3 regions of the Colwellia asteriadis genome follow, and region 1 is predicted to be linked to each of the others. Evidence: predicted binding sites of a transcription regulator. Region 1 holds the regulator's gene; each other region holds the start of a gene.
What was found. Region 1 encodes LexA, which represses DNA repair genes until DNA is damaged. Its sites were predicted from a motif close to TACTGTATNNNNATACAGTA; they were not measured.
Positions count from the first base shown of each region.

Region 2: the regulator LexA is predicted to act here: its motif matches at 4,115-4,134, upstream of recA (recombinase RecA).
Region 3: the regulator LexA is predicted to act here: its motif matches at 6,356-6,375, upstream of ABD005_RS01850 (DUF4007 family protein).

Region 1 is NZ_BAAAFA010000006.1:113,185-123,830, forward strand. It holds gene ABD005_RS09900 (nicotinate phosphoribosyltransferase) at 1-619, opposite strand, end outside; gene prs (ribose-phosphate diphosphokinase) at 630-1,484, opposite strand; gene ABD005_RS09910 (NUDIX hydrolase) at 1,817-2,524, shown strand; gene lexA (transcriptional repressor LexA) at 2,731-3,363, shown strand; gene coxB (cytochrome c oxidase subunit II) at 3,795-5,369, shown strand; gene ctaD (cytochrome c oxidase subunit I) at 5,380-7,002, shown strand; gene ABD005_RS09930 (cytochrome c oxidase assembly protein) at 7,002-7,535, shown strand; gene ABD005_RS09935 (cytochrome c oxidase subunit 3) at 7,562-8,446, shown strand; gene ABD005_RS09940 (SURF1 family protein) at 8,495-9,283, shown strand; gene ABD005_RS09945 (hypothetical protein) at 9,276-9,917, shown strand; gene ABD005_RS09950 (COX15/CtaA family protein) at 9,920-10,646, shown strand, end outside.
Region 2 is NZ_BAAAFA010000003.1:92,799-103,444, forward strand. It holds gene metH (methionine synthase) at 1-1,338, opposite strand, end outside; gene metA (homoserine O-acetyltransferase MetA) at 1,432-2,382, opposite strand; gene recA (recombinase RecA) at 3,017-4,066, opposite strand; gene ABD005_RS05245 (LysR family transcriptional regulator ArgP) at 4,337-5,233, opposite strand; gene ABD005_RS05250 (LysE/ArgO family amino acid transporter) at 5,396-6,025, shown strand; gene mutS (DNA mismatch repair protein MutS) at 6,215-8,827, shown strand; gene ABD005_RS05260 (hypothetical protein) at 8,905-9,129, opposite strand; gene ABD005_RS05265 (DUF1775 domain-containing protein) at 9,139-9,861, opposite strand; gene ABD005_RS05270 (methyl-accepting chemotaxis protein) at 10,033-10,646, opposite strand, start outside.
Region 3 is NZ_BAAAFA010000001.1:445,289-455,934, reverse strand. It holds gene ABD005_RS01870 (DNA phosphorothioation-associated putative methyltransferase) at 1-1,691, shown strand, start outside; gene ABD005_RS01865 (phospholipase D-like domain-containing protein) at 1,768-2,688, opposite strand; gene ABD005_RS01860 (ATP-binding protein) at 2,715-4,523, opposite strand; gene ABD005_RS01855 (DEAD/DEAH box helicase) at 4,520-6,154, opposite strand; gene ABD005_RS01850 (DUF4007 family protein) at 6,457-7,401, shown strand; gene ABD005_RS01845 (hypothetical protein) at 7,401-10,631, shown strand; gene ABD005_RS01840 (phosphoadenosine phosphosulfate reductase domain-containing protein) at 10,632-10,646, shown strand, end outside.

The DNA.
Region 1 (10,646 bases):
AATGCCCAAAACCACTCATTGCTGCAGCATGTTTACCAAACATCCCTCTAAAGCTAAAGTCGTGGCCCTGAAAAGGAACAAAATCTAGCGGAAGCCCCGTTTTATTAGCAAACTCTTTAAATACTTTTAAGTAAGCAACTGAGGTAGTGGCGCTAGTTTGAATTGGCCAGTTTTCACAGCTCAACACTGTTTCAATCATATTAGTTAACCACTGAAAGCCTTCTTTCGTGTTAACAATAGTCATTGGTGGTACTAAATAAGGAACCAGTGTCCCTTCAGGTAATGCTTTTATTCTTAATGGTAAGTAACCTAAGTCGTGTAAGTCTTCTAAGTATTTAACATCAACAGAATAGCCTAACATTGCACTCATAATACGTTTATGGTTAGCAACGGCAGTGACTTTGTCGGCCTTAAAAAACTCAGCCCATTCTTCTTGTAAATAGCTTTTAATAAAGTATTGCAAACCCACAAATGCAACTTTTTTATTGTCTTCAACGTTGCTTAATTTACCACTTCTTGAAGTGAAGTTAGCATAAACTTCAGTCACATCAGGGTGGTAAGCACGACTATGAAATTCTTTATAAACATCTTTTTGCATACTAGCAGCGGTAATAGTCATTATAGTTTCCTTACATTTCAATAATTTGTAATTTTATTTTGTTACTTGTCGTAAATTCTTCAATAGGTCGAAAAGAGTCAGTGGTATAAATAGTGTCAATTAACCCCTCAAACACCGATAACCCTTTTGAAAAAATACCGTGAGTGATAAACAGCGATACTTCCACAGCACCTTTGTCTTTTAACACCTTGGCTAATTCGATAAACGTTCTGCCACCATCACATATATCATCAGCGATGAGTACTTTTTTACCTTCAACATCACCCAAAATTTCAGTTTTAATGATTTCGCCTGTTTTAAAATTTCGCATTTTTTGTGCTTGAATCACCTCGGGCTCACCATTAAATGTCTCCGCTATTTTAATAGTTTTTTTACTCGCGCCAGCATCAGGTGAAATTAACGTAAGCTCACCTATAGATAAACGTTGACTTAATTCATCACAGCGCTCAAGTAAGTTAATTTGCGGTATGTTGACCACTCTATTTAATAACGCTGGTGATACTTCACTATGCGCATCCCAAATAGTAACTTTGGCAAAACCTAAACTATTTATGAAGTTTGCCATAACCGCGGCACCTAAGGCTTCACCTTCTACACAAACTCTATCTTGGCGGGCATAAGGAAAATAAGGAATAACGAGCTCAATAGGAAGCGCTTCATTTGAAAGTCGTTTAAGTGCATCAACAGCAATCATTAATTGAACAAGCTTTGATGAGTCAGTAAGACGTGCAAAGATCTCTATTTTACTGGTTGTGGCAAAGTCACTTGGATTAAAGCGAATATGCTCTTCTCCCCCAGAAAAAGTGAAGCTGTCAAAAGTAATAGCCGTTTTATTTCCGACGAGTTCATGGCTAAATATTTTCATGTTACTTCCTTTTATTTAAATTGTGTCCTAAAGACACAAATAATTTAGCAAAGAGTTTACTATAGATCAAGTTAATTATGTCATAGAGACACAATCAACATTTAAAAGCGCAAATTAGTGTAGCAGCTAAAATAATCAACTCATATAACTTACTAAGATAACTTATTAATATAAATAAGAAATGCAATGAACTACGCTAAGCATTTAAGTAAGATATTAATAGATAGATAAATAGCCAAACAGCTTTAGCTAAAGAGTAATTAATGACCGTTGTTATTGATATAACAAGTAAATTAGCTTAATGTGTCATAAAGACATAAAGAGTCGTTCACATGAACCCAAAAATGACCCCCTACAATATAAATGAATTCAAAAATCCACTGTTTACGGTAGATAGTGTGTTATTCACTGTTGAGCATAATTGTTTAAAAGTACTGCTGGTTAAACGTGCAAATGAGCCTTTTCTTGGTAGCTGGGGGCTTCCAGGTGGATTTGTTAATGTTGACGCAGATGCCACAACCGATATTACAGCCTTAAGAAACCTCAAAGAAAAAACTAACGTTGCGCCGCAATATTTAGAGCAATTACAAACATTTTCAAACACTAGCCGTGACCCTAGAGGCTTTAGCGTTACCTTAGTTTACTTTGCCTTAATCGCTGCACAACAAGTTTCATCACACATTGCAACCATCGACGAAGTGCAATGGGTAGAGCTTGATAAGCTAAACAGTTTATCAATGGCATTTGATCATAAAATGATTATTGAGCACGCCAAGCAACGCTTACAGCAAAAAGCACTTTATTCGATGGTACCTGTGTATTGTTTACCCGAGTATTTCACTGTCGGTCAGCTAAAATCTGTAATTGAAACCATCATAGGCAAAACCATACAACGCAAAAGTCTTATTCGACGTATTGAGGCTGCCAATATGTTTGAAGCTATTGACGAAAAGGTTAAGTCGGGTGGGCGATTAGCGCAACAATACAAAGTAAAATCGGGTGTTGATATTGTTCATTTTGAACGTAATTTAAGTGTTTAAGCATAAAAGTTAGTTTACAAGGGTATCTTAGCATTAGCTGATCGTCTGTAACATGAGCAATAGCTTTATTAACTGACACCTATTTGCAAAAACTTTCGCTGAATTTCAAACCAACAAAAATCAGTAAAAAACATACAGTACTTGCCTTTAAATACAGCCTGTATATACTAACAGTAACACTGTGTAAATTTACAGGCTAAATAATAATGAATTCGATACTCGATTTACCTTCGTTGACTAAAAGACAGCAACAAATATTAGACCTAATTAAAGATAAAATTGCTGATACTGGTATGCCACCTACTCGGGCTGAAATAGCGACTTTTTTTGGTTTTAAATCAGCTAATGCTGCCGAAGAGCATTTAAAAGCCCTTGCAAAGAAAGGTTACATTGAAATGTTAGCAGGTACCTCTCGTGGTATCCGTTTAACAGAAGAAATTATGGAAGAAGCGGGTTTACCACTTATTGGCCGTGTTGCCGCAGGCGAGCCTATTTTAGCGCAAGAGCATGTTGAAGATCATTACAAAATGGATGGTAGCCTTTTTCATCCGCCCGCCAATTACTTACTACGTGTTAACGGCGAAAGCATGAAAGATATTGGTATTTTAGATGGTGATTTACTAGCGGTTCACCAAACAACTGACGTGCAAAATGGTCAAGTTGTTGTTGCTCGTGTTGAGGATGATGTTACCGTTAAGCGCTTTAAGCGCGAGGGTAATATTGTTTATTTGCATGCTGAAAATGAAGATTTCTCCCCGATTAAAGTTGATTTAACACAACAGCAATTTAGTATTGAAGGTTTAGCTGTTGGTGTAATACGCAACGGTAACTGGATGTAACTCTAGTTTATAAAAACCGCACCACTATTAATAAAGAGCCAGTAAATAAATTTCAATAAATTCTTTTGATCTTTATTTACTGGCTCTTTAGTTTATTAAACCTCCGCTCAAACCTCGTACCTCCTACTAATGAAGACTATTTAGAGTTAACACTCTATTGAATTAAATGGTTTTTTTTCAATTCCTGTTCTATAAATTATATTGACCTACAATCAAATGTAGCGTATTCATAATACAAATAACGCATAAAAAACGAACAAAAAGAATAAGACGTTAATGCGCTAATACTCTCTCATCGAAGATTGTTATTATCAGCTCTCGTCACTAGCTAGTTTATAAAATAATAATAAAACTAACAGATATTCAGTTCAGTGGGCCGTGATTTACATTGCTGCAATTCTGTTTTCTATGCATTAGAAAGGAGATGTCGAGTGAGCAGACGTAACCTAGCTTGGCTACTATGGCTAAGTGTATTTAGTAATTCAACATGGGCAAACAGTAAGCTTAATTTAACCCAAGGTGTTACCGAAATAAGTAGAGAAGTATATGATTTACATATGCTTGTGCTCTATATTTGTACCGCTATTGGCGTTATAGTTTTTGGCATTATGTTCTGGTCTATCGCGTTTCACCGAAAATCTAAAGGTGCAAAGCCTGCAGACTTCCATGAAAGTACTAAAGTAGAAATTCTCTGGACCGCTATCCCTATTGTTATTCTTATTGCTATGGCAATTCCCGCAACTAAAACACTTATCGCTATGGAAAATAACGATAATTCTGACGTTACTATTCAAATTACCGGTTCACAATGGAAATGGCATTATAAATACTTTGATCAAGATATTGAGTTTTATTCTGTGTTATCGACGCCTCGTGAGCAATATGAAAACCATCAAGGCGAATCTGATAAAAGTGAAAATTATTTATTAGAAGTTGATAAACACCTTGTTATTCCCGCCAACCAAAAAGTACGTTTTTTAATTACCTCTGACGATGTTATTCATTCATGGTGGGTGCCTGCATTCGCAGTTAAACAAGATGCCAACCCTGGTTTTATTAATGAAGCATGGACCAAAGTCGACGAGCCAGGTATTTATCGTGGTCAGTGTGCCGAATTATGCGGTAAGGATCATGGGTTTATGCCCATTGTTGTTGAGGTAAAGTCTGTTGAAGATTACCAATTATGGCTTGATGAGCAGCACGAGTTAATAGCGCAAGCAGCTGATGCTGAAAAAGCCTCACTAAGCGCAGAAGCTTCAATGGATGAATTAATGGCCTTAGGTGAGAAAACCTATGTCGCTTATTGTGCAGCATGTCATCAAGTATCGGGAGCAGGTTTACCTCCTGCTTTTCCTGCTCTTAAAAATAGCCCCATTGCGACTGGCGATGTTAATACGCACATTCAAATAGTCTTTAATGGTAAAGCCGGTACTGGCATGCAAGGTTACGGTAAACAATTAAGTTTGAAAGAAATCGCTGCTGTTGTCACCTATGAGCGCAACGCTTGGGGTAACAATACTGGCGATGCTGTACAAGCATCTCAAGTGAAATCTGCAGCGGGTAACTCAACAGCTAGCGATGAAAAAACGCTCGAGGCAGTAACCCCCACCACCACTGACACTAGCGACAAAAAAGTCGACGCCCCCACGGTTACCAATACTGCGACCGAAGACCTCACTAAGATCTACAGTAAAGAGGAATTAATGACAATGGGTGAAAACGTTTATATGAAAGCGTGTGTTGCTTGCCATCAACCTACAGGAGCAGGATTACCGCCCGCATTTCCTGCACTAAAAGGTAGTCCTATGGTGTTAGGGGATATAGCGGCTCATATTGACATTGTACTTAACGGGAGCAAGAAAAATGCTGCTATGGCTGCTTTTGGTAGCCAATTAACCAAAACAGAAATAGCCGCCGTTATTACTTATGAACGCAATGCATGGGGAAATAATACCGGTGATTTAGTACAACCTGCAGCCATTAATACTGCTGCTAGCGCGAAGTAAGGGACATAAGATGACTACAGACGTTATAGAACAAGAATCCCACGACGAGCATCATGATGATCACAAAATGACAGGTATAAAGCGTTGGCTATACACCACCAACCATAAAGATATTGGTACGCTTTATTTATGGTTCGCTTTTATCATGTTTTTAACTGGTGGCGCTTTTGCCATGGTTATCAGGGCAGAGCTATTTCAGCCTGGCTTACAATTAGTTGAACCTGATTTTTTTAACCAGTTAACCACAGTGCATGGTTTAATTATGGTATTTGGCGCAATAATGCCAGCGTTCACTGGCTTTGCAAACTGGATGCTACCTATGATGGTTGGTGCACCAGACATGGCATTACCACGTATGAATAACTGGAGTTTTTGGATTTTACCTTTCGCGTTTAGTATTCTACTCGCTTCTTTTTTCATGGAAAGTGGCGCACCTAATTTCGGTTGGACCTTCTACGCACCGCTCTCAACCACCTACTCTAACGGTAGTACCGCCTTTTTTGTTTTTGCCGTACATATTATGGGGATTTCATCCATTATGGGGGCTATTAATATCGTTGTTACCATAATGAATATGCGTGCTCCCGGCATGACTTACATGAAAATGCCATTATTTGTGTGGACCTTTTTTATCACCGCTTATTTATTAATTGCCGTAATGCCTGTACTCGCTGGTGTAGTCACTATGCTATTAACCGACACTTACTTCGGTACCAATTTTTTCAATGCCGCTGGTGGTGGCGACCCAGTAATGTTCCAGCATATTTTCTGGTTCTTTGGTCACCCTGAAGTATATATTATGATTTTACCTGCCTTTGGTATTGTCTCTACTATTATTCCAGCGTTTGCCCGTAAACGTTTATTTGGTTATAGCTCAATGGTTTACGCCACAGCGTCTATCGCTTTACTCTCATTCATTGTTTGGGCGCATCACATGTTTACTACTGGCATGCCACTCTTTGGTGAGCTGTTCTTCATGTATTGCACTATGTTAATTGCCGTTCCAACTGGGGTAAAAGTGTTTAACTGGGTCGCAACCATGTGGCGCGGTTCATTAAGCTTTGAAACGCCAATGTTGTTCTCTATCGCCTTTGTTATTTTGTTCACTATTGGTGGTTTTTCAGGCTTGATGCTAGCAATGACCCCTGTCGATTTTCAATACCATGATACTTATTTTGTGGTTGCGCACTTTCATTATGTCTTAGTGACTGGCTCGTTATTTTCTATTTTTGCTGGTACTTATTATTGGCTGCCTAAATGGACAGGGCATATGTACAACGTCACCTTAAGTAAATGGCATTTTTGGTGCTCATTGATTTCAGTTAATTTACTGTTCTTCCCGATGCACTTCTTAGGCTTAGCGGGTATGCCGCGCAGAATTCCTGACTATGCGTTGCAATTTGCCGACTTTAACAAATGGGTCAGCATTGGTGGTTTTGCTTTTGGTTTATCGCAATTCATCTTTTTAGCCGTAATTATTAAATGCATTAAAGGTGGAAAAAAAGCACCAGCAAAACCTTGGGATGGTGCCGATGGTCTAGAATGGACAGTAGCGAGCCCTGCGCCTTATCACACCTTTACTACACCACCTTCACAAGCCGATATTGATGGAATATATAAGGACGAACACTAATGTCTGAAACAGTAAGCCATAGCAAAACCGTTAAAAAACTCAGCTTAGTGGTGCTCGCTATGTTTGGTTTTGGTTTTGCCTTGGTGCCTCTGTACGATGTTTTTTGTGATATTACCGGCCTTAATGGCAAAACTAACGATACTGCAGCCACTTACAATGCCAACGGAGTTGATGAGTCTCGCACAATTACAGTGCAGTTTATTACTCGCAATGCGCAAGGCATACCTTGGCAATTTTCACCTGTGATCAATAGCATTGATGTTCATCCTGGTGAAATGAAGTTTGTAAAATTTTATGCCAAAAATAAAGCAGGCCACGCCATGACAGGCCAAGCTGTACCCTCGGTTTCACCAGGAATGGCAGCTAATTACTTTAATAAAATTGAATGCTTCTGTTTCACTAATCAACCGCTAGCTGCAGGTGAAGAAGTTGAAATGGGACTGCAGTTTTATGTAGATCAAGACTTACCCAGCGACATAAGCACCTTAACGCTCTCTTATACTTTGTACGATATTGGTAAAAAATCATCCTAAGATAATACCTTGAAAAGGGATATGAAATGACTAATAAAGAATACGAAAATTACTATGTACCTAGCCAAAGTCATTGGCCTATTGTTGGGGCAATTGCTTTATTTATGATTGCCGTGGGTGCGGGAAACTATGTCACTGACTTGTCAAAAGATCAAAGCGGTTTTGGCGTTTATCTATTACTAGCAGGTATCGCCTTAATTATTTACATGTTAGTTGGTTGGTTTACTGATGTAGTGAATGAATCATTAGCAGGTAAATATTCTCATCAAATGGACCACTCTTTTAAACAAGGTATGAGCTGGTTTATTTTTTCTGAAGTGATGTTTTTTGCCGCCTTTTTTGGCGCACTGTTGTACTTGCGTGTTTTTTCTGTGCCTTGGTTAGGTGGGGCTGGTAATAATGCTGAAACTGGCGCGGTATTATGGCCAGACTTTGTTGCTGCTTGGCCCTTATTAAAGACCCCTGGAGGCACTGAAACAACGGCAATGGGTTGGTATGGTTTACCGCTGATTAATACGGTGATATTACTCACCTCATCTATTACTGCTCATTTTGCTCACAGCGCCTTAATGAAAGACAATCGCCGTCAGCTAAAAGTATGGCTCGGTATTACTATTTTGTTGGGTATCGCATTCATCTTTTTCCAAATTCAAGAATACGCCCACGGTTATTCTGAAGAAATGCGCCTTTATTTAACCAGTGGTGTTTATGGTAATAGCTTTTATTTGCTAACGGGCTTTCACGGCATGCACGTTACCTTGGGTTGTATCATGCTGATTATTATGTGGTTTAGAGTCCTTAAAGGGCACTTCACGCCAAAAAATCACTTTGCCTTTCAAGCGGCTAACTGGTACTGGCATTTTGTTGATGTTGTCTGGGTTATGCTGTTTATTTTTGTATATATTATTTAGTGGGGCACGTCTTTGGTAGTACGAGCGCATGATGCTAAAAGTTCATGGATGACAACACTACTTTGGCTAATATTTACCTTAGTAGTGTTTAGCATACTAGTACGTTTAAGTATTTGGCAATACGATCGTGGTCAACAAAAAGAGCAACGTTTAATGCGCATAACACAGCTTAGCCAAAATGCTCCGCTGTCTCTAACACAGCTATTGGCTTTACCTGCCTCCGAAAACCTTAATGATTACCCCGTAAGCATTACGGGAACTTTTGATAATCATGTGCTGTTTTTGCTAGACAACCAAGTTGAAAATGGCACCTTAGGTTATCGTGTGCTGCAATTACTACGCAGCGAAAATGTAAGTGCATTAATTAACTTAGGCTGGGTAAAAGGCTCCATCAACCGCCAAGAATTACCTGATATTCAAGCTATTACAGGTCAATATCAATTTACAGGTCATGTACGCTTGGTTGAAACCGGTATTATGCTACAAGCGCAACACTTCACCGAGGCAAGTTGGCCGTTAAGAATACAGCAAATAGAATTAAATAAGTTTTCAACTTTACTTAGTGAGCCTCTTTTACCTTTTGTAATTTATGTCGATGCACAAGAAAAACTAGGTTATTTAAAAAATTGGCAGGCTGTTGTGATGCCGCCAGCCAAACATTTTGGCTACTCCGTACAATGGGCAGGCTTAGCGGTCACATGGTTGTTATTAATGCTATGGCTTAAATTCTCTCGTACTAATCATACAAATCCTAAAACGGTTACAAAAGCTCTCAAGAACAATTCTCCAACAAAGCACGCTTATAATAAAAATAATGAGGCCATTAAATATGACTAATATTAATATGTCACCCGAGACTGATATGGCGATAAAGCCCAACAGAAACAGACAAAGTTTACTGTTATTATTGGTGGTTTTTGCCTTACCCGTTATTTTGGCAAAATTAGCCTTAGAGCAGAAGTGGTTAGAGTTTGGTGTAACCAACCAAGGAGAGTTAATTAATAAAAGTCTCACCTTAACCGATTTAGGTATTGAGCAAAGTCAATTTGAACACCAATGGCTTATTATGTATTTACTACCGGCGCAATGTCATAAAAGTTGTCAGCAAACCCTAGAAACTGTACACAATAGTTATGTCGCTTTAGGCAAAGAAATGCCCAGAATTACTCCCGTGGCATTAAAACAACATGAGTTTTCTGTAGAGCAATCTCAACGTTTAGCGAAAAGCCAATGGCAAATTATGCCAATGCCTCAACAAGCGCTACAGCATATCAGCTCAACGCAAATAGTTATTGTTGATCCCTTAGGTAATATTATTTTAAGTTACAACCCTAATGGTGATACGGCAAGCCAACTTGATTCTGCAAACACCTCAGCAGAAGCGCAAAGCAACTCAACGCAACAAACACGTTTAGGTAAAGCCATTATTACCGACATGAAAAAACTCCTTAAGTATTCTAAGGTAGGTTGAGTATGGAAAACTCTGCAAATATCAATATTATCGCCTTACGTCGCTTAGTGTTAATAAGTATCGTATTAACCATTTTTGTGATTGGCTTAGGTGCTTATACGCGTTTAACACATGCTGGGCTTGGCTGTCCTGATTGGCCAACCTGTTATGGCTTACTTGATGTACCACAAACCAGTGAACAAATAGCCGCGGCAGAGAAAGCGTTCCCTGAACGAGCAGTAGAGCCAGAAAAGGCATGGAATGAAATGATCCATCGTTATTTTGCTGGTGCGTTAGGGTTATTTATTGTTGCCATTGCTTTTATTTCAATAAAGCTGAGAATAAAACACAAAACATCAACAAAAACACCTTTGCTATTGCCTTTACTTGCTTTAGCCGTGGTTATATTTCAAGCTGCATTGGGTATGTGGACGGTCACCTTAATGTTAATGCCCGTGATTGTTATGGGGCATTTACTCGGTGGTTTCACCACGCTTTGCTTACTGTTTCTTTTATATTTAAAGCTCAACCCTGAGTTATACAATAAGAAAATTGAAGCAGCAATAAGTGATAAAGCGGTAACAATAAATTCCAATGCCGCAACTCAAATTAAAAAAACGTCTTCATACCAACGCTTTGCCATAGTCGGTATTGTTATTTTAACCATGCAAATTGCGTTAGGCGGTTGGACTTCTTCGAATTATGCAGCCTTAAGCTGTATTGAACTACCTATTTGCCAAGGGGACTGGC
Region 2 (10,646 bases), on a different contig from region 1:
ACCCGCTTCAATAATGTCCCATTTAGAAGAGTCAATCATAATTGGCACTTTAGCGATATCTGGTTCGCCAGCAATTAAGTTCAAAAAGCGCACCATCGCGGTTTTTGAATCGAGCATGCCCTCATCCATATTAATATCAATAATTTGTGCGCCGTTTTCTACTTGCTGTAGTGCAACAGCAATTGCTTGCTCATAATTTTCTTCAACGATTAAACGCTTGAACATAGCAGAGCCTGTTACGTTGGTACGCTCGCCTACGTTAACAAACAAACTATCTTCTTGAATGGTTAATGCTTCTAACCCCGACAAACGACAAGCAATTTCTCGCGGCTTAATTGTACGCGGTTTAACATTAGCAACACTTTCAGCCATACCTCGAATATGAGCAGGCGTTGTACCACAACAGCCACCAATAATATTTAAAAAGCCTGATTGAGACCACTCGGCGACATGGGTGTTCATGTCTTCTACAGTAAAGTCGTACTCACCAAAAGCATTAGGTAAGCCTGCATTAGGGTGAGCAGAAACAGCAACATCACAAATACGGCTTAATTCAGCAACGTATTGGCGAAGTTCAACTGGGCCTAACGCACAGTTTAAGCCAAATGATACTGGCTTAGCATGGCGTAAAGAATTATAAAATGCTTCGGTTGTTTGCCCCGATAAAGTACGACCTGAGGCATCGGTAATCGTTCCTGAAATCATCACAGGTAAACGTTGCCCTAGCTGGTCAAATACTGTTTCTACTGCAAAAATAGCCGCTTTAGCATTTAGGGTATCGAAAATAGTTTCGATTAGAATAATATCGCTGCCCCCTTCAATTAACGCTAAGGTAGACTCGATATAAGCATCTTTTAATTCATCAAAGGTAACGTTACGAAACGCAGGATCATTTACATCAGGAGATATTGAACAAGTGCGGTTTGTTGGACCTAAAACGCCTGCCACAAAGCGCGGACGATCTGGCGTTTTCTTATTGTATTCGTCTGCTGCTTCACGCGCTATTTGTGCTGCAACACGGTTAATTTCAGCACTGTACTCTTCCATGTCGTAATCGGCCATGGCAATAGTGGTTGCATTAAACGTATTAGTTTCAAGAATATCGGCACCGGCTTCTAAATACTCAAGATGGATTGCTTTAATCACCTCAGGTTGTGTTAGCACTAACATATCGTTATTGCCTTTTACATCGGTATGCCAATCAGCAAAACGCTCTGCGCGAAAATCCTGCTCTTCAAACTTGTACGCTTGGATCATAGTGCCCATAGCACCATCAAGAATAAGGATGTTATTAGCTAATTGCTCTTCAAATAATGCAAATGAGGGATGGTTTTTCATATCTAATCCAAAGTAATCGTGTTCTTAATTCTGAATAGCGTGTCAAGCATAGCTTATTCACCGCTTTATTTAGTTTATGCTACTGAGCTACTTTTACTCTGCTGTTTTATTTTTCCAAGTAGCACTCATATTATCAGCATCTAGCTGATATGGCGTTATCTGATAAACATAATAATTAAGCCAATTAGTAAATAATAAACAACCATGGCTTCGCCATGAACTCATCGGTTTGTTGTTAACATTATTGTCTTGATAGTAATTTACTGGTAATTCCGTTGAGCTACTTTTCTTACAATCTCGAAGGTATTCTTCATGTAAAGTTACTGTGTCGTATTCTGGGTGACCGGTTAAATACACTTGTCGTTTATCTTTACTTGCAACTAAGTAAACGCCAGCTTCATCAGACTGCGCCAAAATAGTTAAATCATCAATTTTTTGATAATCGGTTTCATCAATATAACCATAACGTGAGTGTGGCACATTAAAGCTCTCATCAAAACCTCGGGTTAACTCTTCGGTTGGTACTAAGGGGTAATGCTGATAAACCCCTGACAATTTTTGTTGTCGTAAATGACGGTTCAAACCGTAATGGTGATATAAAGCGGCATGTGCTGCCCAACAAGAAAACATGGTTGAAGTGACATTTTTTTCAGCCCAGTCAAAAACTTCGCATATTTTGTCCCAAAAGGTCACTTTACTATAATCCATTAATGCTAATGGCGCGCCGGTAATAATTAAGCCATCGTATTGTTTATGCTTAATATCATCGAACAAATAGTAAAAGTTCTCTAAATGCTCTTTTGGCGTATTTTTAGATTCGTTTGCGTGAATACGAACAAACTCAACGTTTATTTGCAGTGGCGTATTAGCCAGCATTCGTAGTATTTGTACTTCAGTTTCAATTTTATTAGGCATTAAATTTAAAATAGCCACCTGCATAGGTCTAATTTCTTGGCTCGCAGCACGGTTTTCTGACATCACGAAAATATTTTCATTCGCGAGTACAGATAATGCAGGTAATTGATCGGGTATTTTAATGGGCATAAGGACACCTATTTAAGATAAAACAGCACTAACTAAAGTACACAATGACGACATAATGCAATGTTACTTAGATTGCTAGCTATGTCAACATCTAAACGTATAGACGTCTATAACCACTAACACTATCGTAATATAAAACTGTATAAAGCAAACAACCATCACAGTATTCACTAACTTAACCTGAATTCGGTAAATAACCCTTAATATATTGAAATATAAGAAGGAATCACATTACCAATTATCGATTTGACCGTTTTTCTTCTTTTCATATGATAAGCAAGGTAAATTTCGCGTCAATAGCTGGCCTATTGCCAATAAATTTAACGAAGAAGTTAGGAAAAATAGCAGCTAGAGAAGCATTTATTAAGCCGTTCTCAGGTTAACTTATAATTAAATTAAAGATGGCGTCTGCGGCAGCTTAAACGTCTAAGTCAATATAACCTAGGTAAAACTGAGTAATGAGGAAGTGAGAACAGACGACTAAATGATTAATAGTATATGATTAGTAAAATGAGGTTGTGCGATTAATTTAAGGCTAGCAATAAAAAACGCAGCTTTACGTCTAAAGCTGCGTTATTAAGATATGATGTGACTGGTTTAGTGCTATGAGGGCTATTAAGCCTACAATTATTAACTACTCAGCTAAAAAGTCTTCTTCTTGCTCTGTCACTTCTGGGCTTTCTACTACAGGTAACGCTTTCGATAAAAACATATCGCGCAACTTAGTATCAACATCCTTGGCCATTTCAGGATGCTCTTCTAAATATTTAGCGGCATTAGCTTTACCTTGGCCAATACGTTCGCCATTACAGCTATACCACGCACCCGCTTTTTCAACAAAGCCGTTTTTAACGCCTAACTCAATTAACTCACCAAGACTGTTAATACCTTGACCGTAAAGAATTTGAAATTCAGCTTGCTTAAATGGTGGAGCAATTTTGTTTTTAACCACTTTAACACGTGTTTCATTGCCGACTATTTCGTCACCATTCTTAACCGCACCAATACGACGAATATCTAAACGTACTGAAGCATAGAATTTTAATGCGTTACCACCTGTAGTGGTTTCAGGGTTACCAAACATGACACCAATTTTCATACGAATTTGGTTAATGAAAATTAACATAGTGTTAGACTTTTTCAAGTTCGCCGTTAATTTACGCATTGCTTGCGATAACATACGTGCTTGTAAGCCCATATGTGAGTCACCCATGTCGCCTTCAATTTCTGCTTTTGGCGTTAATGCAGCCACAGAGTCAACTACAATAATATCAACCGCGCCTGAACGACTTAACATGTCACAAATTTCTAACGCTTGCTCACCAGTATCAGGTTGCGATACAAGTAAATCACTAATATTTACACCTAATTTTTCAGCGTAAATAGGATCAAGTGCATGCTCGGCATCAATAAACGCACATACTTTGCCATTACGTTGTGCTTCGGCGATAACTTCAAGTGTTAAGGTAGTTTTACCACTTGATTCAGGACCATAAATTTCAACGACACGACCTAATGGTAAACCGCCAGCACCTAAAGCAATGTCTAACCCTAATGAGCCTGTAGAAATAGTTTCTACGTCCATGGTATGGTTATCACCAAGCTTCATGATTGAACCTTTACCAAATTGACGTTCTATTTGGCTTAAGGCAGCAGATAGTGCTTTTTCTTTATCGTCTTTCATAAATTACTCCGTGAGCAGTTGTGTTATTTCGTTTTAATGCGCTCAGTATACTGTAAGTGCGTACAGTATCAAGTTTTTTATAATTTTTTTTTATTGCTTAGGTTTTTTAAAATAACCGATACTTTTAATTAGTTGAAATTTAAGGCATTTAAAGGAGTAGATAACTTTTTTTATTTTTATTAAAAAAAGTTACTAATGCGGTTTTTTAAAAAATATACAGTACTAATCAGTAATAATCAGTACTGATTTTCAAGTGGGTTTTAAGGTGGGTTAACTAGCCAATTGTTGCTGACCAACTTTGACTATTTGCTGGGAAATACTTTTATTAATGCCTTTTACTAAAACCCAACTATGCCAATATAAGGTTTCTATCAACTCATTGTCAGGTAATAAATTAATCAGCTCACCGCTGGCAAGTTCGTTCGCAATTTGCAATTTAGGTAACAAACAATAAGCAACTCCTTGTTTGGCTAACTCAACAAATGCTTCAGATGATCTAACGCTATGACAATAATACTCACTTGCTGCTAGCTTAAAGTGTTTCGCAATAAAGCGTACATGCATGTCATCTTTGTGATCATAGCTAATTGCTGGAGCCATTTTTAATGACTCTGTATTTACCCCTTTTTTAAAATACTTATTCTTAAAGTGTGTATTAGCGACTAAGCAATATTCCATTTTTCCGAGCCGAAATGAGCGATAGCCTTTTAGTGGCTTTTCTATAACACTTACCGCACCAATCGCCTCACCCGTGCGTAACTTGTCTAATGTTCGTTCTTCATGCTCAATCATTAAGTTTAATTCAACTCGGTTATTTTTTAGTACCGGTGTAATCGCTTGAATAAACCAAGTGGCAATACTGTCGGCATTAACTGCTAACGATACTTTTAACGGCTTTAAGGGTTTGTCTGGCGATAATACTGGTGCTAGTTCATTTTCAAGTTGTTTAACTTTTTTAAAGTGATTAACTAACTGCTCCCCTGCTGCGGTCAGCTCAATAGGTTGACTACGAATGAGTACCGGTTGACCAATATATTCTTCTAAACTTTTAATGCGCTGAGAAATGGCTGACTGTGAAACAAAGAGTTTTTTAGCCGCCAATTCAAAGCTTTGCAGTTCAATAACATCGGTAAGTGCTGCTAATAATTTATAATCAAAACTGCTCATTACTCATTTACCTTTAACTCGAATTTAAGCCATAAACAACATAAGAAAAACTTATGTACTATAAAAATCATTAATTATATTTATAACAAACTTTACTGCACACTAGCCAACATTATTTATCCCGTTACTAAAGTTAGCCATTAGGCTACTGAGATCACCGTTATGAGTTTATTAATATTAGCAAAAGGTTTTACCTTAACTTTAAGCATGATTGCACCTATTGGCACCCAAAATTCAATGCTGTTAACCCAAGGGATCAGTAAAAATCATCATAAAACTACCGCAGCATTATTTATGCTTTATGATGCAATACTTATTTCAATAGGTGTATTAGGTGGCAGTTTAATTTTATCGAGTAGCGACACGCTGTTTACTTTACTTACTTGGGGCGGCATTTTATTTTTAACTGGTTATGGCTTACTTTCAATGAAGTCAGCCATAAAACAAACAGGTGCCACTGACGATTATATTGTTAATAAAAAGTCGGTAAAACTGGTTATTGTTACCAGTTTAGCGGTAACTTTTTTAAACCCTCACGCTTATATAGATACAGTAATGGTTATTGGCAGTGTTGGTGGACAATACACAGGTGATGCCAAAGTATATTTCTTAATTGGTGCTATTTTAGGGTCAGTGGTGTGGTTTTCATGTTTAGCGACTGGCGCAGCGAAACTTTCATCATACTTAGGTAGACCGAAAGTGAAACGTGTTATCGATATCGCCATCGCGTTGGTTATGTGGGTAATTGCTTGGTCACTTTACTGTGCATGGTTAACTAGAGCGGCAAGTTAGTAACAAGTCTAAATTAGCGATTGTCTCTAACGCAACAGACGACAATTAAACGGCTCAATTTTTAAAACCTCTATTTTACCAATAGAGGTTTTTTGTTTGTTTTGTTATTCTACCCACAACGATATACCGCATAACCTATGCCGTCTTTTGTGATTATTTATCACTTACCATAAGAGCTCTTTTATCAACATGAATGCCAATGTAAAACCCCCTGTAGCTAATTTAGATCACCACACTCCAATGATGCGTCAGTACTTAACAATTAAGGCTGAATTCCCGCATATTTTGATCTTTTATCGTATGGGAGACTTTTACGAATTATTTTTTGATGATGCCAAAAAAGCTGCCGATTTATTAGATATATCACTCACCGCCCGTGGCAAAACAGGTGGTAATGCAATACCAATGGCGGGTGTGCCTTATCACGCCGTTGAAAATTACTTAGCCAAGCTAGTCGCCTTAGGTGAGTCAGTTGCGCTTTGTGAGCAAATTGGCGATCCTGCTACTAGCAAAGGCCCGGTTGAGCGTAAAGTGGTTAGGGTGATTACCCCAGGAACGGTCAGTGATGAAGCGCTACTTGCCGACCGGCAAGATAACTTAATTGTTGCCATTGTTGATAAAAAAACCACGCACCTTGCTAAAAAAAGTAACTCTACACCAGCGTTTGGTTTAGCCTACTTAGATATGACCAGTGGCCGCTTTGTACTCACTGAGCCACAAACCAATGAGCAATTACAGGCTGAACTGCAACGTTTATCGCCAGTTGAGTTACTTTACCCAGAGTCTATGGCTAACGTTGACTTAATTGCTCAGCAAAAAGGCTTACGTCGTCGCCCTGAGTGGGAGTTTGATTTAGAAACCAGCATTAATCTATTAAATCAGCAATTTAATACTAAAGAACTGGTTGGCTTTGGCGTTGAAGATAAGCACTTAGGGCTTTGTGCAGCAGGTTGCTTATTTCAATACGTTAAAGATACTCAACGTACTGCACTGCCGCATATTAGAGCCATTATTAGCGAATCAGCAAATACAGGCGTTGTACTTGATGCAGCCACTCGCCGTAATTTAGAGCTTACGCAAAATTTACAAGGGGGTTTTGAAAACACCCTCGCCGCTATTTTAGACAAGTCGGCCACGCCAATGGGTTCACGCTTATTAAAACGTTGGTTGCATTTTCCTTTACGCGATTTAACTGTTTTAAACAGCCGTCAAGACACTGTTGCCGATATTATTAATACTGACTTAGCCCAGCCTATTCATGGCCTACTTAAAGGCCTTGGTGATGTTGAGCGAATTATTGCTCGTATTGCACTACGCTCTGCTCGTCCACGCGACTTTGCACGTTTACGCCATGCGTTACAACAACTACCGTCTTTACAAGAAGCACTAAACGAGAGCCAAGCTCCTTATTTAAAAACGTTGGCACAGCAAAGCCAACCTATGCCAACACTGCAAGCATTATTAGAGCATGCGATTATTGAAAGCCCACCAGTGCTAATTCGTGATGGTGGCGTGATTGCTGCTGGCTATCATGATGAGCTAGATGTATTACGTGATTTAAGCGATGGCGCAACCCAATTTTTAGCCGAACTTGAACAGCGTGAAAAAGAACGCACCGGAATTCAATCATTAAAGGTAGGTTACAACAAAGTGCACGGTTTCTTTATTGAAATTAGCCGTAGCGCTGCCAACGATGTACCTGAAGATTATATTCGCCGACAAACCCTTAAAAATAACGAACGCTTTATTACTGAAGAATTAAAACAGCATGAGCATAAAGTGCTTAACGCTCAAAGCCAGTTTTTAGCGTTAGAGAAACGCTTATACCAAGAGCTGTTTGACCAAGTGTTGCCTGAGTTAGCAACACTGCAACAATTAAGTCAAAGCATTGCCGAACTTGACGTATTAACCACGTTTGCCGAGCGTGCGGTGACACTTAATTATGTAAAGCCAACGCTAGTTAAGCAAACAGGTATTAATATTGAAGGGGGTCGTCATGTTGTGGTTGAGCAAATGACAGCAGATAGATTTATTGCTAACCCAGTGTTGTTAACTGAGCAACGTAAAATGTTAGTGATTACGGGTCCTAACATGGGCGGTAAATCAACCTATATGCGCCAAACTGCCTTAATTGTGTTACTGGCACATGTTGGTTGCTTTGTCCCCGCTGATAGTGCAACTATTGGTTTAGTAGATCGTATTTTTACCCGTATCGGTGCTTCTGATGACTTAGCCAGTGGTCGCTCAACCTTTATGGTTGAAATGACCGAAACCGCTAATATTTTGCATAACGCCACCGACAAAAGCTTAGTACTACTTGATGAAATAGGTCGTGGTACCAGTACCTACGATGGTTTATCACTCGCGTGGGCATGTGCTGAAATGCTGGCCTTAAAAACCAAAGCGTTAACCTTATTTGCTACCCATTATTTTGAATTAACCTTATTGGCCGAGCAAATAGATACTTTGGCCAATGTTCATTTAGATGCGGTAGAGCATAACGACAGTATTATTTTTATGCATGCAGTACAAGAAGGCGCAGCAAGTAAGAGTTTTGGCTTACAAGTAGCGCAATTAGCGGGCGTACCTAAAGCGGTAATTAACCGAGCTAAACAACGATTAAGCGAATTAGAAAGCCAACAACCACCGTCATTATTACCAGAAAAAAGTGAAACGTTTGAACAGTTGTTATTAACACCCGTCGAGCATCCAGCAATCACATCATTACATGAGCTGAATGTTGATGATTTGAGCCCAAAACAGGCGCTAGATTTATTATATGAGTTAAAGAAACAGCTATAGTTCCAACAGTACAACCAGTACAACCCAAAAAGCTGCTTCAATACAAAAGCAGCTTTTTGGTTTTTTAATATAACCGTTTAATTGAGTTGCGGTACCAATAACTCTTTTGGTAATTCACTCATATTAGGAGTCAACAAAGTATGTGTTTTACTTTGCGGTATTAATCCTGCTACTTCTAATGCTGATGGTTTTTCTGTCGTGGTGTCTGGTTGCTCTATTACCCTTGGTTCAGAGTTAGGGCTATCGTTATCATTACAAGCTGTCAGTAAAAGCGTAGCGATAATAAGAAAAATATATTTCATTATTGCTCCTTAGTACTTCACCCAAAAACTCGCATTATCGTGAATTTCACTGAGTGCAGCTTTACCTTCTGCCTCAATCAATTCTTGAGTGACAACATTGCTACTGAATGCAGCATCATCCCACCACACAATTTCTGCATCGTTAAATATACTCATATCATGCAAATGCTGGTCAGCACCTGTTGTATACTGATTCCAGCCTGGCGTACGTGCTGGCATTACCATTAATGATGGTGCAGGGTTACCTTCTCCGCCACCGTGATGATCATGACCACTGCTTTCAACATCCCAACTAACAGAAATTTCCTGCTCAATATCATTAATGCAGTATTGAGTCGTTGGAATAAATACTGTGCTAAATGTTGCATCTGGTAATTTACCTCGAAAAGCCACTTTATAATATTGAGTATCACTATCACGTTCAGTGCCTGGTGTTTTCACCCAAGTTATTTCGTTATAACTATGTTCACCGTCAACAAACACAGCGGTTGCTTGACCAAAAACAGCGTCAATGGCATGAACAGAGGTAATACTTGATGGCACTTTAGCGACAATACGTACTGTATCTTCAGAGCCAGAAACTTTATCAGTACACCCGTGAGGAATACTCAGTTCGATAATGCTCGTTTTATTGGCAAAGTGAGGGCCTGAAGCTACGCCAACATGCGCCTGAACAGCTACCGTAAATATGCAAGAGCTTGCCAACAGGCTTGTTTTCAATACCTTTTTCATTTTGTGTCCTTTTTATGAATGAAAGCTAAGCGCTATTATAAATAGCATTAATAAAAAGGAAATATGACAAATTGTCGCAGTTATCATTAAAGTTACAGTCGAAATAACTCCATAAATAATTACATAAATAACTGCATAAATAACAATATAAATAACAATATAAATAACTAATTAATCTAGCTTAAACCGCGTTACTGAGTCGCTTAGTTTAGTGGCAAGTACCATAGTTGAACCAGCTAAGTTACCATTTTCTTCGGCAACCTGATGATTTTGTTTAGTTTGATCCGACATGGTGGTAATGTTTTTACTAACATCTGCCGCCACTTGATTCTGCTCTTCGGTCGCTGTTGCAGTTTGTGCTGCCACATCAACTACTCGAGTAGCCGCATCACTAATTTGTTGTAATGCTGTTAGTGTGCGCTGTGATAATTCAACACTAGCTTGTGTGCTTGAGCTTCCTTTATTAATTGATGTCACTGCTTCTTTCACACCCTTTTGCAGAGTTTCTATCATTTGCTGAATACTTTCAGTAGATTGCTGCGTTCTGCTTGCTAACGTACGCACTTCATCCGCAACAACAGCAAAACCCCGCCCTTGCTCACCCGCTCTTGCCGCTTCAATGGCAGCATTTAATGCCAATAAATTTGTTTGTTCTGCAATCCCTCTAATAACATCTAACACTGATGCTATATCTTTAGAGTTTTCTGATAGGTTCGAAATAACCTCAGCCGCCTGTTCAACGGTAGCCGATAAATGGTTGATTTCTGCTACGGCTTCCGAGGTTA
Region 3 (10,646 bases), on a different contig from region 1:
CAATGCTTCCTAAAGGACATGAGTTTTATGATCACTTTTGTATGATTACACAGGAGGGTGAAGCTGCTGGACTTTATGAAAATAGTCGTATGATAGGCTTTAAAAGCTCTTGGGAGAGACTAATTGCTAAGCATGGTTATGAGCTAGTTGATGGGCGCTTATTTAGGCGCTCAGCAGTAAATAACAATATTAACGAAGACAAAGAAATTGATAGACATAAAACCGCCATCGTAAGGCATGAATTATCAGCCCCTATGAATACCCTAGCCAAAAGTGGATTCTTATCGGGTGAGTATTCAATATTCGATTACGGTTGTGGTAGGGGTGATGACTTAAGAGAGTTAGAAGCTCATGGGCTTGATGCACTTGGCTGGGACCCTAATTTCAGGCCTGATGCTGAAATAATTAACTCAGATGTAGTTAATATTGGTTTTGTAATTAATGTTATTGAAGATCAAGACGAAAGAATTGGTGCTGTATTAGGTGCATGGGAAGCAACCAACAAACTATTAGTTGTTTCTGCTATGTTGGCAAATGAAAGTTATTTAACACAATTTAAGCCTTATAAAGATGGCGTCATTACTTCTAGAAATACATTTCAAAAGTATTTCTCTCAAGCTGAATTAAAAGTTTATATAGAAAGAACCCTTGATGAAGAGCCTATAGCCATATCCCCAGGGATATTTTATATATTTAAAGATAAGGTGCTTGAACAACAATTTTTGCAAAATAGGCATAAACGAAGCTATCAATGGCAACAATTAACAGCGCCTAAGCCTGTTAGTGAAGATCAGGCCAGAATACTATTTACAAAACATCAAGAACTTCTAGAGTCTTTTTGGTTGAGCTGTTTAGCTTATGGGCGAGTTCCATCTAATGAAGAATTCAGTGAGAGTGACAAAATAAAGGAAGTAATAGGTTCAAATAAAAAAGCATTAAAACTAGTAACTGATTGGTTTGGGTTGGAAGAGCTAGAGCTAGCTAAAAGTATGCGTAAAGAAGATATGTTAATCTACTTTGCTTTAGGCATGTTTGAAGGAAGAAAAGCTTATACTCACCTCCCTGACGATTTAAAACGGGATATTAAAGCCTTTTTCGATACACATAAAATAGCACAGCATCAAGCTAAAGAACTTCTGTTTGATATTGCTAATATTGAAAAAATTACTGCTGAATGCTTGAAGGCTAAGCAGGCATTGCCTGCATCTAAGTTAACGCTAGAAAATGAGTTACCACACTCTCTTACTCTTCACAAAAATTTTATTGGTGAATTATCTCCTCTATTAAGAGTATATGTTTATTCAGCCTTGCAATTGTACGGTGAGCTTGATGAGATTCAGCTCATCAAAATACATATTACATCAGGTAAGGTAACTTTGTTAGGTTATGAAGGTTTTGATAATTCACCACTACCACAACTTAAAGAGCGTGTAAAAATAAAGATGGCAGAACAAGATGTCGACTTTTTTGATTATGTTCGAGAAGAAAAACGGACAGTATTACTTGATAAGATAGAATATATCGATGAAAGTTTTAAACAATATAAAAAGCAAAAATCTTTTAATACGAAATTACGAAAAGCCATCGACTTCTCTGAAATAAATAAACATAAATTAACAATGCTTTCATTATATGAATTAATAAAGCCTTTCTATGTAATAGAAGGCTTTAAACTAACACAATTAAAGTGAACTACTACAACTAACACAGTCAGCTTCTAGGCTCTAGATTTAAAGCTTCAGAGGCAACTTGCTTCATTACTTTTCCTTATTTGATTATTCTTATTACTTCACTTCTGCTACCGGGAACATAAATTTCTATTTCATCTGGCGCATAAAGTCTTATATATTCGTACATATTAACTTGAATATCCTTTATATCTCTTCGATATGGTGCAGGGTCATCTGCTAACGCATCATGTAACATACGTGATATTTGACCAAACCCTAAATTTCTATCTCCTTGGTGTTTAACCACAGTTGTTTTGAGCCAATGATATGCCTTAGAGTTTTTAAATAATGACTGAGCATCGTCAAAATTAGTATTGTTTGACTCAATAATGGCGAAATCAAGAGAAGGGTTTATCTGGTAAATTTCACATGGTTCACCCGGTTTTGCTAATGGAAAATCAGATACAAATATATCTTTAATTTTTGGCATGATATCTTCAGGCCAATTGTCAGGTACCTCTGGTTCTGTAGAAAAATTTAACTCATCGATAAAGGCTTGCATTTTATCCAGCCGTTCTAAGGTTAACTTAACAGAAGTGTTTATTATCTTATCAATGAAAGCTTTTGACTCATCGCTTGGAGCTACTTTTGCACAAGCTTCAAGATTACATTCTTCAATTAATGCAAGTCCTTTACCTGTCATATTCGCACTACCTGTAAATATCAAATCATTATCTATTTGATATATTTTTGCATGTAAATTTGATAGGGCCTTAACAGAGTATCCAGATAGTAAACTTTCTCTAATGGCCTCAATATTACTGGCACCATCTATAAAGTCTTTGGGCAAAAATCTACCCACTAAAGCAACTTCAGGCAAATTAAATTTAGTTAATTCACTAAGCCAGCGATATGCTGGCTTAGTGATAAAAGCTGATATGATATTAACTTTTGTTGCATAAGGAAGACATGACTCTAACTTAATAGTTAGCTCTTTATTTGAAATTAAACTAGTCATGTCTACCTAGTAGTTGATTGGCTAAATTAGAAATCATTAACATCGTCGTCTGTCGGCTCTTCTAAGAATTCACTGATTACACGTCCCCACTCTCTACGAATAAAGTTTAAGTGGTTTAACTTTCCTTCATGTGTAGTCTCATTCATTACACGGGCAAAGCCTGCAATAGCGGTTTGTATTACTTCTAGCTCTTCTTCACCAAGTTTATTCACAAGCTTATTATAGAAAACATGGTTAGTGTTGAATAATACGAGTGTTAAGCCTTTACTAGTTGAAACATCGAAGAAAGCCTCAGAGTCTCTTGCAACATCTTCAATTAAAAAGCGATTACCTGTGAGGATTAATCGTTCAGCTTTACTTTCAGCTTCATCTTGAGTCATCCCACCAGCACTTTTAAGGTGCTCAACAACATCTTCTTTTTTTAACTCATCTTTTATGGTTTCGGTTTTATGTCCATGCTTCTCTCTGCTTACCGAACCTTGAGTCGCTTTACCTGCCGCCCCTTCTGCAACAGTTTTTGTTTCTTCAGCACCTTTAACGCCTTTGCCTATGACATTAATCGTTTCTAACGACTTTGTTAATGCGGAAACTTGTTTTTTTATAACACTGACTACTTTTAAAACTTGAAGTAAAGAGTCAGAATTTTCTTCTAAATCTCGAAGGTACTCTTGTTCAGAATCAAAGCCTGCCTGTGAACTAATAGAATTCATATCATATGGTATTAACTTAACAGCATCTTGCTTATTATTAGTTACACCAAAAACAGCATCTAAACTTGGTGGAAATGATATTTCAACACCTATAAAACGGCCTTTGCTTTCACGAAGTGCTGACGTCAGAAAGGAATCTCTTAAGACTAACTCTCGGTTAGCTCTTACAATTGAAACACCAACATTTTTGCTACAGTGTTTACCCCATTCTGTTCCGCCTAGTCGGCCTACAGTATTTTTTAATATCTTATCTGCAATGCTTTTCTTAACCATGGATGTGGTTATAGTTACATCATCTCGCTTTGGTTCACCGTTTTCATTTATATACTCAACTGAAACAATTTCTTCATCCATCAATTCAAAAAAAGCTTCATTTTTATAGCTACCAGGCAATACAGGTAATGATGTATTCTTTTTTAAATACATAGGGTCATTAGCTTTAAATACCTCAATCTTCCAAGTATCTAATTTTTCAGAGCCAGATGGTCGATAAGTTCGGCTTTCAATCTTTATATTGTCATTGCAAATAAAGTTACGATACATTCTACCAACTAGATGCTCACAATGACGGTAAATAGATTGTCCTGTTTTCCAACTGAGTCTATCGAGCTTTGACCAAATGATTAACGTACCTGATTCAGGTCTTTTGTTAAAAAAAGCTTCTTCATATTTTACGGGAATAGGAGAAACTTCAGGCATAGGCACTTCTTCTAAGGTACCTTCTTTCATAGCATCTACATCTAAATAGGTGTAATAAGGCTCCCCACCTTTTTGCCAACTCCAGACTTCCACTCTTTTACATTGTGAAATAGATGAATTAGGCAGTCCCATGCCAAACTTTCCCATGCCAGAACTATCATTACGATGAGTGCCACCACCGAATTGCATTGCAACTCGCAATGTTTCTGCATCCATACCGTTACCGTTATCCCATAGGGATATTTCAGAAACAGTATAGTTTTTTCTTTTAGCTAATTTCTCTTCAATAAAGCCAACTTCAACTCTTGTTGCTTTAGCTTGTAGACTATTATCAATCAATTCAGCAAGGGCATATGCGGTATTGTTATAACCGTTGTCTCTTAACGATTCTATTACTGTTGATGCACTTAAAAACCTATTGCTCATTTTACTTCCTCAGTTGTAACCCACATATCATTCCAGTATTCAAAAGCGATATTGACACTTTGAAATTCAGGAATATCATCCATAACCGTATAAATATTACATTCTTTGTTTCCACCACTTTTAAACCCTCTCATTGCTCTCCCGGCCATTTGCAGATATTGCACTAAAGAGTTCATAGGTTTAGCAATTACAGTGACGTTAGTTTTAGGGGCATCAAAGCCGGCAGTTAGTACATTAAAGTTAACAAGTACTTGTAGCTTTCCTTCTTTATATTGATTGATCTTCGCTCTGCGACTTTCAATTGAGTCGTTTTTGCTGTCGATCGATGCAGCCTTAATCCCTTTATAAGCTAATGCTGTAGCTAAATTAACTCCATGTTCTACATTACAAGCAAAAACGATAATTTGTGAACCTAGTTCACATTCAAGCATAACAGTATTAAGAACTATTTTATTACGTTCAATGTTATTCGCTAATGCCTTCATTGTTTCTGTCCCGCCTGAATCCTTTAATTCGTAGGCTGCAATACCAGAATGATCATAATTTAATGATTTAAAGTTTGCTTTAGCTAGATAACCATTTTCTACTAAGTAATCAATCGGGGATAAATACCCTGAAATTTTCATGGATATTTTGTTGTTATAAAAGAAATCTGCCAATTCTTTGTCTTCTTCAGATAATCCTTCAGCCGAATAACTTCTACCTGGCGTAGCTGTTAAACCAATAAGATCAGCAGTAAAGTCGTCCCCGGAAATGAAGTCGTTAACAACTTCACAGAATTTTGGAGCTATGGCCTTGTGAGCTTCATCAAAAATGACCATAGTGACGGACTTTCTTAATTCCTTATAAAGTAGTTGTAACTTTCTAGTATCGTTCTCTCTCAAGCTTAAAAATTTATGTAACCCCCCCACAACAAATCCTGAATCGATTCCCCCCAAGCTTTCATTTGAGTTGGAATAAAACCCGTATAGAGACGTTGCTCTATTTCCAAGTGATTGCCATGCTTTTTCAAATTCAGAATAGGCTTGCGAACATAATTCCTCTCTATCTGCCAACCATAATACAACATTTGATTTATTGGCCCTTAAGTGTTCAGAAGCAATATTCATAGCTGTACGGGTTTTCCCTGCTCCAGTAGGTAAATGAACTAAAACTCTATTGCGAGGTATTGAAGCTAAAGAAGATAGGACGTTTTGAGAAATCTCTTGCTGATAAGGATATAAAGCATAATTCGGTTCAACTCTAGAAATGCTATCTACTTCTGAATCATTGTTACTTTCGGTTTCATAAATTTCTTGTAAACCAATTTTTTCTGAGAATTTTAATAAATCTTCAGATGCCCAACTAATAGCAGCGCTATAATGTTTAGGTGAAACTTGATGAGGGGATAGTTCAAACTCTGGAAATAATTCTATAAATAATTGTGGCTTTAACCGATCGATTAGTAGGGCGCGTAACTTATCATTAAAAATAAATTCAACTTGTTTAGTACATGCAACGATACCCGCAAGCTTGATTTTACTTAACTCTGCATTTTCTGATGAAACATTTACCGCAAAATCTATTGATTGCTTAGGTAAAAAGGTAAGTAACTCGTCTTCAGAGAAATTAGATAATATTTTTTGTAACATGGAGATCCTTTTTAAAAGTCGTACAAAGCACGATATCCTTAGAGTTTTTTATTCAAACAATACTCGCTTTAAAGTAGCAGTTATTATAATATTCTCTTTTACCTCAGTTTATTGATTTATATTAATCAATTCAACTTAAAAACACTTTAAATCATGTGTTTATTAATGGTTCACAACACCCATTTAACCTTCCTCTCTGTGCACTGTTTAAATATACAGATAAAGGTAAACTTTTACTTTAACCTTGAAGAATAAACATATATTATTGCATCTGGACAATTTCTCCAGAGGTAGCAACAGGAATGAAAGCTAAATTTACCGGTCACGACACTTTTCCCCTTAGATATGGCTGGCTCTTTAAAGCTGTTAACCATTTGAATTCCGGTGGTAAATTACAAACAAGCAAGGAAGAAGAAACTCAACAAGCGATAATTAAACTTGGTGTGGGTAAAAATATGGTCAATGCTATTAGATATTGGGCAGAGTCTGCTGAGTTACTATCTAGTAAAAGATCTCAATCAAATATTGATTATTTCACTTCAGAAAACGGCGATTACTTATTTAACACAGATACAGGAAAAGATCCGTATTTAGAACAAATAGGCTCTGTGTGGCTTGTTCATTTTTGGCTAAATTTTAATTTTCAGCACCTTAGTGCTTATCGCTACTTTTTTAATTATTCTCATGTGCAGCATTTCGAAAAATCAAAACTGCTTTCAGATTGTTCGAGTGATGCTAAAAAGTTGGTTACTAACGATATAGGTAATGAAAGTACTCTTAAAAAAGATATTGACTGCTTTTTAAATACTTATAGTAAAAAGTTTAAAAGTGATGCTGTTAAGAAAAAGCTAACAATAGATGAAGAGCACTTTACTTCACCTTTAACTGAGCTTAATTTAGTTACAGACAATGGTGGTGGCTTTTATGTAAGCGATTTAGCTGAGCGCCCTGAACTTCCTATTGAGGTTTTTATTTATGGCTTAATTAAGTTTGCTCAAGTCGAAACTAAAGATTCAAACATAAATAGCGTTGATTTTGACTCTTTATTAACAAAGCCTTGCTCACCTGGGCGAATATTTAGGCTTTCAGAAAGCGGATTAGGGCAAAAGTTGGATGAAGCACAAGAGTATTCTAAAGGTGGAGTATCTTGGATTGACTCACTGGGATTACGTCAAGTAAAAATAAATGATGAGTATTTGAGCAATCCTTTAGCTGTGCTTAACAAATTCTATGGAGCTACATCATAATGGCTAACTCATTAATTAGTATAAATCAGCGCTACAAAAGTTCAACTAGGATTGATAGTCAACTCGATGATTTCAAACCATTTTTAAATGATTTTATATTGCATGGTACAGCGGTAAATGTATTAGATACAATTAGCCGTGATTTTTCAGGTAGTGAACAAAGAGCTTACACACTAACGGGTCCGTACGGTTCAGGTAAGTCTACAGTTGCTTTGTTTTTAGCTAGTTTGCTTTCTACAAATAAAGCAGAACGAACATATGCAGCAAATAAACTTGAGAAAGCGGAAGGCGTTCTTGATGATTTTTCTCATCGTTTTAGTGTAAAAAAGGGTTGGCAAGTAATTAAGCATGTTTGCGGTCTTGAAGCACCAGCTAACTCTATTTTGAAAAGTATATATAGAGCTTTTGAAATTGATTTTAGTGTGGAAGAGGTTAATGGTTTTGATGATGATAAATGCTTAGTTGAGATTAAACGTACGTTAGGATCTACTTCAAGAAAAGTTGATGGCACGCTTATTTTTCTTGATGAGATGGGTAAAGCACTTGATTACCAATCAAGGAATAATAAAGATTTACATTTTTTCCAATCACTTGCGGATATTGCGCAACAAGCTGAAAGCTCGGTTGTTCTTGTAGGCTTCTTACATCAGTCATTTTCAGATTACGCAAAAAATAAAGATGCTAAAGCTCAGAAAGAATGGGCAAAAGTTCAAGGTCGTTATAGAGATTTAAGCTTTAATCCTTCAATTGAGGAGTCACTTGTATTAGTAGGTGATTCGATTGCAAAAACACCTGAAATTATAGAAGCTTTAGAAAAAAAGCATAAGAATCTAGTCAGTCATGTATTAGCGCACTTTGAACATAAAAACATCAATGAAAAAGCATTAATAAAAACACTTCCACTTGATCCAATTGTAAGCTTGTTACTTGGTCCTATTTCTCGAAGACGTTTTTCGCAAAATGAACGAAGCTTATTCGGCTTTCTAGCCTCACATGAAAAATTGGGATTTAGGGAGTTTTTATCGACTAATTTCGATTCTGGAACTGAATCGACAGTTCTATACCGTCCTGAATTACTGTGGGACTACCTCCATTACAATTTACATCACCTCATTGTTACTTCGCATGACAGTAAAGCTTGGTTAGAAGGGTGTGATGCTATTTATCGAGCAGAGCAAAAAGGTACGGAGCTACACGTATCAATAACAAAAGTAATTGCGCTTTTGACTATATTTGGTTTTCAACATCATTTACATGCGAAAAAAGAATTTATAATTTCTTACTTTTCCGCTCAGGGTGTAAGTAAAGCAAAAACTTCCCAAGCCATTAAAGATTTAGAATCTTGGACGATCATTATTTATCGTCAAAATCACAATGCTTTGTTTGTATTTCAGGGCAGCGATATTGATATTCATAACATGGTGTTAGAACGTATTGAGTCAGTTAGCCAAGGAGTTGATTGGACAAAGGTTTGTGATATTCCGCAAAATATTTTAGCAACGGCACATTATCATAGAACTGGTTCCATGCGTTGGGCAAATACAAAACTCATAAATAAAATTGAGCCTGGTTTTATTAATTCGTTAAAGAAAGAACCTCTAAAAGGCGCTTCTTTTCTTAGCTTCCTTCTCCCTGCTTCTATAGAGGTGGCAAAGGAATTAGCCGATGCTATGCCAAGCCTGCCTTTTGCAGCTATTGGTAATGCAAATTCATTGCAAAGATTAAAAGAAGCTGCAATTGAATTAATTGCGTTAAATCAAATAGCAAAAGAAGAAGATAAGATTGAGCATGACCTAATTGCAACGAAAGAGCTTGATAGTCGAATTTCATTGGCGTTTCAAGAAGTTGAAAAGGAGTTGTCATCTGTTTTTCAACACTCTACCTGGCAGCATCAAGGTGAAAAAGTAGCTGGACGATCTCTTTCTCAAGTAGCTTCTGTTATCGCTGATAATGTGTTTAGCGCAGCACCTAAAGTGATTAATGAACTGGTTAATAGATCTAAGCCATCAGGTAGTGCAAATGCAGCTATTAAAAAACTACTTATTCGGATGGTTGATTATGCTGATGAGAGAGATTTAGGCTTTGAATCAGATGGTTTCCCTCCTGAAAAAGGTTTGTACCTTTCATGCATAGTTAAGAAAGGACTACATAAATTTGACTCTGAAAGTGAGCAAGCTGATTTTTACATGCCAAAAGAAGATAATGCTGATATGGCATTATTATTTAGCAATGCACTTAGTTACTTAAAAGAAAATAAGAATAATATTATTTACTTATCTGAGATTTATTCATTATGGAGTAAAGAACCTTTTGGTTTAGCAAAAGGCATACTGCCTATCTGGTGTTTAGCATTTTTAATGGCTAATACTGAGCACTTAGCTTTTTACGATAAAGACGTTAATAATAACGATATATTTATTTCTCAACCTGATGAGGAATTTGCAATAAAACTAATAAAAGAACCGCAAGGCGTTGGTATTAAGTTTATTGCAATGGATGGTATAAAATTAAACCATCTTGCTTCTCTAGCAAGTGCAATAAACAGTGGCTCAGTAAAACCCACGACACTGAAGTTAGCTCAAGAATATGTTCAATTCGTTAGTGAGTTGACTCCTTGGACGAAAAAGACAAATAACCTTTCAAAACTTACTCGCGGTTTTAGAGATCTTACTTTGTTAGCATCAGACCCTACACAGTACTTAATGGACGATATTCCTAAGCTATTCAATAAACACAAAGTTAATATTGAAACAGATAAAATTTCTGAAGTAATTAATGAATTGCGCTCTGCACATCTGGACATGGTTAATGCTTATAGGGCACGCATAACATCATTCTTTAAGTTGGATCCGAAGTTACTTACTCAATGTAAAAATGTTGCTAAATATACATCTGACTATAAACTTGAAACATTCGCTTCACGCTTAGCGGAATTTGCAAGTAACGAAAAGTGGGTTTCAAGTATTATATCCCTTTTATCGGGTGTCGCTGAACGAAACTGGAATGATATGGCGCTTGAAAAGGCTAACTCTGAATTAGTTCAGATGATAGACAAGTTTAAAACAGCTTCTCACTATGCTGTATTAGGCGACTTATCTCCTAATAAAGTAGATAGAGAATTTAAACAAGAAATGAATTCAGTAAAAGCGACTCTTAAAAAAATAGACTCGGCCAAGCAACGAGCTATTCTATTAAGAGTTCTTGAATCACTAGAAACAGAGGAAGTTTAAGTGAGTTCTACAAAA